Regions from separate parts of the Streptomyces pactum genome, predicted to be linked through region 2. Evidence: predicted binding sites of a transcription regulator. Region 2 holds the regulator's gene; the other holds the start of a gene.
The links. The regulator HrcA, encoded in region 2, represses chaperone genes, less so after heat shock. The targets are predictions, from matches to a motif close to TTNGCACTCNGNNNNNCNGAGTGCNAA.
Positions count from the first base shown of each region.

Region 1: a site for HrcA is predicted at 1,967-1,993, ahead of groES (co-chaperone GroES). Genes of this name have one in related genera too.

Region 1 is NZ_CP019724.1:3,577,708-3,581,109, reverse strand. It holds gene B1H29_RS14645 (class I SAM-dependent methyltransferase) at 1-146, opposite strand, end outside; gene B1H29_RS14640 (polysaccharide deacetylase family protein) at 309-1,178, shown strand; gene B1H29_RS14635 (polysaccharide deacetylase family protein) at 1,175-1,894, shown strand; gene groES (co-chaperone GroES) at 2,140-2,448, shown strand; gene groL (chaperonin GroEL) at 2,567-3,402, shown strand, end outside.
Region 2 is NZ_CP019724.1:5,783,580-5,786,981, reverse strand. It holds gene dnaJ (molecular chaperone DnaJ) at 1-779, opposite strand, end outside; gene hrcA (heat-inducible transcriptional repressor HrcA) at 780-1,796, opposite strand; gene B1H29_RS24680 (MBL fold metallo-hydrolase) at 1,977-2,711, shown strand; gene B1H29_RS24675 (DUF3097 domain-containing protein) at 2,746-3,402, shown strand, end outside.

The sequences.
Region 1 (3,402 bases), 2.2 Mb from region 2:
GCCGCCGACACCAGCTCGGCGGGGTGCGCCCGCCGCAGCCGGGTGGCGACCGCGAGTTCCCGCGCCGGGTCGGTGTCGCGCACCTCGTCGAGGAGGGCGCGGCCCTCGGGGGTGAGCAGGGCGAGGAGGGCGTCGAGGTCGTTCACCGGAACATTGTGGGCCAGTCGGTGGATGGTGTGCCTGCGGCGCGGTGTCGGGCCGGGTTCGGCGGCCGGGGACTGCGAGGATCCGGCACCATGCGAGCAGTCGTACAAAATGACAAAAGCCGGGCGGTCAGGGTGTTCCGGGCGTCTTCACCAGGGCTCCGGATGCGCGGCGGTGTCGCCGCGCTCGCCGTCGCCGCCCTCGCCTCCGGCTGTGCGCAGGACGCCTCCGAGGTGCGGGGCGCCGCCGGCCGGCAGCCCCTCCAGGCGCCCCCGGCCCGAGCGCTCGACGCCTACGCGTCCAAGCTGCGCGCGGCCCAGGCCGCCCGGGTCGCCGCCGCCAAGCGCTGGAACCTGAAGAAGGTCCCGCTGACGGCCCCGCCGCCCCCGGCCCGCAAGCCGGAGATCAAGGCGCGCGAAGGCTTCGAGGTGACCGGCCAGAAGAACCTCCCGCCGGTCTTCACCTCGATCCCGACCAAGGAGAAGATCGTCTTCCTCACCATCGACGACGGCGCCGAGAAGGACCCGGCGTTCCTGCGGATGATGAGCGAGCTGAAGATCCCGTACACCGCCTTCCTCAGCGACTACCTGGCGAAGGAGGACTACGGCTACTTCAAGAAGATGCAGGACAGAGGCGTCACCCTCAACAACCACACCCTCCACCACCCCTACCTGCCCGGCCTGTCCTACGCCGAGCAGAAGCGCGAGATCTGCGGTATGCAGGACGTGATCGAGAAGCGCTACGGCAAGCGCCCCACCGTCTTCCGCCCGCCCTACGGCAACTACGACCGCGACACCCTGCGCGCGGCGAAGGCCTGTGGCATCGAGTACGCCCCGATCTGGAACGAGGAGGTCTTCGCCGACCACTGGGACTACCGCGAGTGGGACCGGGAGATCCACCCCGGCGACATCGTCCTCACCCACTTCCGGGGCGAGGACGACTGGGGCGGCACCATGCGCGACATGGTGCGCGAGTTCCTCGACAAGGTCACCGCCGAGGGATACGCCGTGGCCCGGCTGGAGGACTACCTGTGAGGCGCGGGCGGTTCCGGCCCGCCGGGGCCGCCCTGGCCGCCGTACTGCTCACCGGCTGCGCCCAGTCAGCCGGCCCCGCGCAGCAGCCGGCGGCCGGAGAGCCCGCTCAGGGCAGCTACCGGGGTCAGAACCTGCCGCCCGTCGTGGACCACGTCCGCACCACCGACCGGGTCGTCTTCCTCACCTTCGACGACAGCGCCGAGCGCGACCCGCACTTCGCCGACCTGGTCCGCGCACACCGGCTCCCGGTCACCCTGTTCCTCACCGACACCGTCGCCGGACCGGCGTACGGCCACTTCGCCCGGCTCCGCTCGGTCGGCGCGAGCCTGCAGAACCACACCCTGGACCACCGCTCCCTGCGCGGCCTGCCCTACGCCGGCCAGCGCGCCGAGATCTGCGGCCAGCAGACCAAGCTCAAATCCCGTTTCGGCGTCCGCCCGCATCTCTTCCGCCCGCCCCACGGCAGGTACGACACCACCACCCTGCGCGCCGCCGCCGACTGCGGCATCACGGCGGTCGTCCTGTGGCGGGCGGTCCTGAACCCCGGCGGCGACCTCACCTACACCCGCGGCAACGCCCGCCTCCACCCCGGCGACATCGTGTCCGTCGCCCCGGACCACCCGACGGGCCTGGGCCTGAGTGCCCGCACGGAACGTTTGCTGGCGGAGATCGAGGAGCAGGGGCTGCGGGTGGGACGCCTGGGGGACTACCTCTGACTTCTCGATGCCGGGGGCGGCAGCCCGCGGACCCCCCGCTTGCGCCGAAATACCGCCGACGCGCCGCCGGCATTGGCACTCCGCTTGACCGAGTGCTAATCGCGGTCATAGTCTCGGACCTGGCACTCCCCACTGGAGAGTGCCAACTACGCGACGGGCAGGTCCGGCACCCGCGACGACGGATCCACCTGGTCGCCACCTCAGACAGTTAACCCCGTGAGATCTCCGAAGGGGGAGGTCGGATCGTGACGACCACCAGCTCCAAGGTTGCCATCAAGCCGCTCGAGGACCGCATTGTGGTCCAGCCGCTCGACGCCGAGCAGACCACGGCTTCGGGCCTGGTCATTCCGGACACCGCCAAGGAGAAGCCCCAGGAGGGCGTCGTCCTGGCCGTGGGCCCGGGCCGCTTCGAGGACGGCAACCGTCTTCCGCTCGACGTCACCGTCGGTGACGTCGTGCTCTACAGCAAGTACGGCGGCACCGAGGTGAAGTACAACGGCGAGGAGTACCTCGTCCTCTCGGCCCGCGACGTGCTCGCGATCGTCGAGAAGTAGTTCACCGAAGCACCTTGCTTTCCAGCTGCGCCCCTGGCTCCCGCGTCCATAAAAAGCCGGGTGTCGGGGGCGCAGTGCCGTAGAACCCCAAAATTTCCGGAAGAGGGCTCACGCTCCCATGGCGAAGATCCTGAAGTTCGACGAGGACGCCCGTCGCGCCCTCGAGCGCGGCGTCAACAAGCTTGCCGACACGGTGAAGGTGACGATCGGCCCCAAGGGCCGCAACGTCGTCATCGACAAGAAGTTCGGCGCCCCCACCATCACCAACGACGGTGTCACGATCGCCCGCGAGGTCGAGATCGAGGACCCGTACGAGAACCTCGGCGCCCAGCTCGTGAAGGAGGTGGCGACCAAGACCAACGACATCGCGGGTGACGGCACCACCACCGCCACCGTGCTGGCCCAGGCACTGGTCCGCGAGGGCCTGAGGAACGTCGCCGCCGGCGCCTCCCCGGCGCTGCTGAAGAAGGGCATCGACGCGGCCGTCGCCGCCGTGTCCGAGGACCTCCTCGCCACCGCGCGCCCGATCGACGAGAAGTCCGACATCGCCGCCGTGGCCGCGCTGTCCGCCCAGGACCAGCAGGTCGGCGAGCTCATCGCCGAGGCGATGGACAAGGTCGGCAAGGACGGTGTCATCACCGTCGAGGAGTCCAACACCTTCGGTCTGGAGCTGGACTTCACCGAGGGCATGGCCTTCGACAAGGGCTACCTGTCGCCGTACTTCGTGACGGACCAGGAGCGCATGGAGGCCGTCCTCGAGGACCCGTACATCCTCATCAACCAGGGCAAGATCTCCTCCATCGCGGACCTGCTGCCGCTGCTGGAGAAGGTCATCCAGGCCAACGCCTCGAAGCCGCTGCTGATCATCGCCGAGGACCTCGAGGGCGAGGCGCTCTCCACCCTCGTCGTGAACAAGATCCGCGGCACGTTCAACGCGGTGGCCGTCAAGGCCCC
Region 2 (3,402 bases):
TGGAAGGTCGAGTGCGGCAGCTCGTGGATCTCGACGTACAGGTCGCCGGCGGGGCCGCCGCCGGGGCCGACCTCGCCCTCGCCCGCGAGCTGGATCCGGGTGCCGTTGTCGACGCCGGCCGGGATCTTCACGGTCAGCGTGCGCCGGGAGCGGACCCGGCCGTCGCCCGCGCACTCGGGGCACGGGGTCGGGACCACGGTGCCGAAGCCCTGGCACTGCGGGCAGGGGCGGGAGGTCATGACCTGGCCCAGGAAGGACCGGGTGACCTGCGACACCTCGCCGCGGCCGCGGCACATGTCACACGTCTGGGCCGACGTGCCGGGCGCCGCGCCCTCGCCGTTGCAGGTGTTGCAGACGACGGCCGTGTCGACCTGGATGTCCTTGGTCGTGCCGAACGCGGCCTCGTCCAGCTCGACCTCGATGCGGATCATCGCGTCCTGGCCCCGGCGGGTGCGCGAGCGCGGTCCGCGCTGCGACGCCGTGCCGAAGAAGGCGTCCATGATGTCCGAGAAGTTGCCGAAGCCACCCGCGCCGAAGCCGCCCGCGCCGCCGCCGGCGGCCTGCGAGAGGGGGTCGCCGCCGAGGTCGTAGACCTGCTTCTTCTGCGGGTCCGACAGCACCTCGTAGGCGGCGTTGATCTCCTTGAACCGCTCCTGGGTCTTCGGATCGGGGTTGACGTCCGGGTGCAGCTCGCGGGCGAGCCTCCGGAACGCCTTCTTGATCTCGTCCTGGGACGCGTCGCGGCGTACGCCGAGTACGGCGTAGTAGTCCGTGGCCACCTACGACTCCGCCAGGATCTGTCCGACGTACCGTGCCACTGCGCGTACCGCTCCCATCGTTCCCGGGTAGTCCATGCGGGTCGGTCCGACCACGCCGAGCTTGGCAACCGCCTCGCCGCCCGAACCGTAGCCCACCGACACGACGGACGTGGAGTTGAGTCCTTCGTGGGCGTTCTCATGACCGATACGGACGGTCACGCCCGGATCCTTCGCCTCGCCGAGCAGCTTGAGGAGCACGACCTGCTCCTCCAGCGCCTCGAGGACGGGTCGGATCACCAAGGGGAAGTCGTGCCCGAAGCGGGTCAGATTGGCGGTGCCGCCGATCATCAACCGCTCCTCGTTCTCCTCGACCAGCGTCTCCAGGAGAGTGGAGAGCACCGTGGAGACCGTACCGCGGTCCTCGGCCTCGAAGGCCTCCGCCAGATCCTCCACCAGGCTCGGCACGTCCGAGAAACGGCGCCCGGCCACCCGGCTGTTGAGCCGCGCGCGCAGGTCCGCCAGGGACGCCTCGCCGAACGGCGCCGGGCAGTCCACCATCCGCTGCTCGACCCGGCCGGTGTCCGTGATCAGCACGAGCATCAGGCGCGCGGGCGCCAGGGAGAGCAACTCCACGTGCCGCACGGTCGAGCGGGTCAGCGACGGATACTGCACGACGGCGACCTGCCGGGTGAGCTGCGCGAGCAGCCGCACCGTGCGGGCCACCACGTCGTCGAGGTCGACGGCGCCCTCCAGGAAGTTCTGGATGGCGCGCCGCTCGGGCGGGGTCATCGGCTTGACGCCGGCCAGCTTGTCGACGAAGAGCCGGTAGCCCTTGTCGGTCGGAATGCGTCCGGCGCTGGTGTGCGGCTGGGCGATGAACCCCTCGTCCTCCAGGGCCGCCATGTCATTGCGCACGGTGGCCGGGGAGACGCCGAGGTTGTGCCGCTCGGTGAGCGCCTTGGAGCCGACCGGCTCCTCGGTGCCCACGTAGTCCTGGACGATGGCGCGCAGCACCTGGAGCCTGCGTTCACTCAGCATTCGCGCGCACCTCCAGCATGTCGTCCGCCCGGCGTCCTGACCGTCTCACTGTCCTCCTGGCACTCACGGCGCGCGAGTGCCAGACTTCCCCGGCCCAGTGTACGGCCGTGGGGTACGCCCCCGGCAAGGCCGGGGGCACACCGCCGTGAACGGAGGTGTCGCGGCGCTAGCGTCGTCGTCGTGACGGTGACTTGGGAAGACCTGGGATGGGAGCGGCTGGCGGCCGGGGTGGGGCGGCGCCGGCTGCCGGGCTGGGACTGCACGGCGGGGCTGGTCGTCGGCGCGGGCGCGGCGCTGGTGGTGGACGCGGGATCGAGCCTCGACGAGGGCGCCCGGTTGCGCGCGGAGGCGCGGGAACTCGCCGGCCACCGTGTGACGCATCTCGCGCTGACCCATCCGCACTTCGACCACGTCTTCGGCGCGGCCGCCTTCACGGGCGCGGAGGTGTACGGCGCGGCGGGCACGGACGCGGTGTTCGCGCCTGGCGGACACGGGCGGGAGGCCCTGCGGTCGGACGCGGTGGCGGAGGGACTGGACGCGCGGCCGGCGCGGGAGGCGGCCGACGCACTCGTCCGCGTCCGCCACGAGGTCCGCGGCGAGTGGACGCTCGACCTGGGTGCCGCCCGGCGGGTCAGGCTCGCCGACGTGGGCCCGGGGCACACCGGTCACGACCTCGCGGTGCTGGTGCCGGGCGAGCCGGGGGTGGTCTTCTGCGGCGACCTGGTCGAGGAGTCCGGTGAGCCGCAGGCGGGCCCCGACGCCGTGCCGTCGCACTGGCCCGCCGCCCTGGACCGGCTGCTCGCCCTGGGCGGCGAGGACGCACTGTACGTGCCCGGTCACGGAGCGGTGGTGGACGCGGCGTTCGTCCGGGCCCAACGGGACGCGCTGGCCGACCGGTTCGGCGTGTCGCGCTGATCACGCCGGGTCCGTTTCTCGTATCGTCGTCAGAATGCGCCAGTACTCCGCCGACCTGACCCCTCCGTGGAAGAAACCGCAGCCGGTACCGGAGGTCCCGGCCGACCCCGGCCTGGTGGTCGAGGAGCCCGGCACCGGCTTCTGCGGCGCGGTGACGGGCTGCGAGGCGGGCACGGTGACCCTGGAGGACCGCTTCGGCAAACGCCGGGTCTTCCCGATGGAACCGCGCGGCTTCCTGCTGGAGGGGCGGGTGGTGACCCTCGTACGGCCCGTCTCGGGCCCGGTACGGCCCACCCGTACGGCATCGGGCTCCGTGGCGGTCCCGGGAGCACGCGCGCGCGTGGCCCGCGCCGGGCGCATCTACGTCGAGGGCCGGCACGACGCCGAGCTGGTCGAGCGGGTGTGGGGCGACGACCTGCGCATCGAGGGCGTGGTCGTGGAGTACCTGGAGGGCGTGGACGATCTGCCGTCGATCGTCGCCGACTTCGCACCGGGGCCGGACGCGCGGCTGGGGGTCCTGGTGGACCACCTGGTGCCCGGTTCGAAGGAGTGGCGGATCGCGGAGGCGGTGACGAGCGAGCACGCGCTGGTCGTCGGCCACCCGTACATCGACATCTGGGAGGCGGTCAAACCGTCGTCCCTGGGGATCCCCGGCTGGCCGCGGGTGCCGCGCGGGCAGGACTGGAAAACG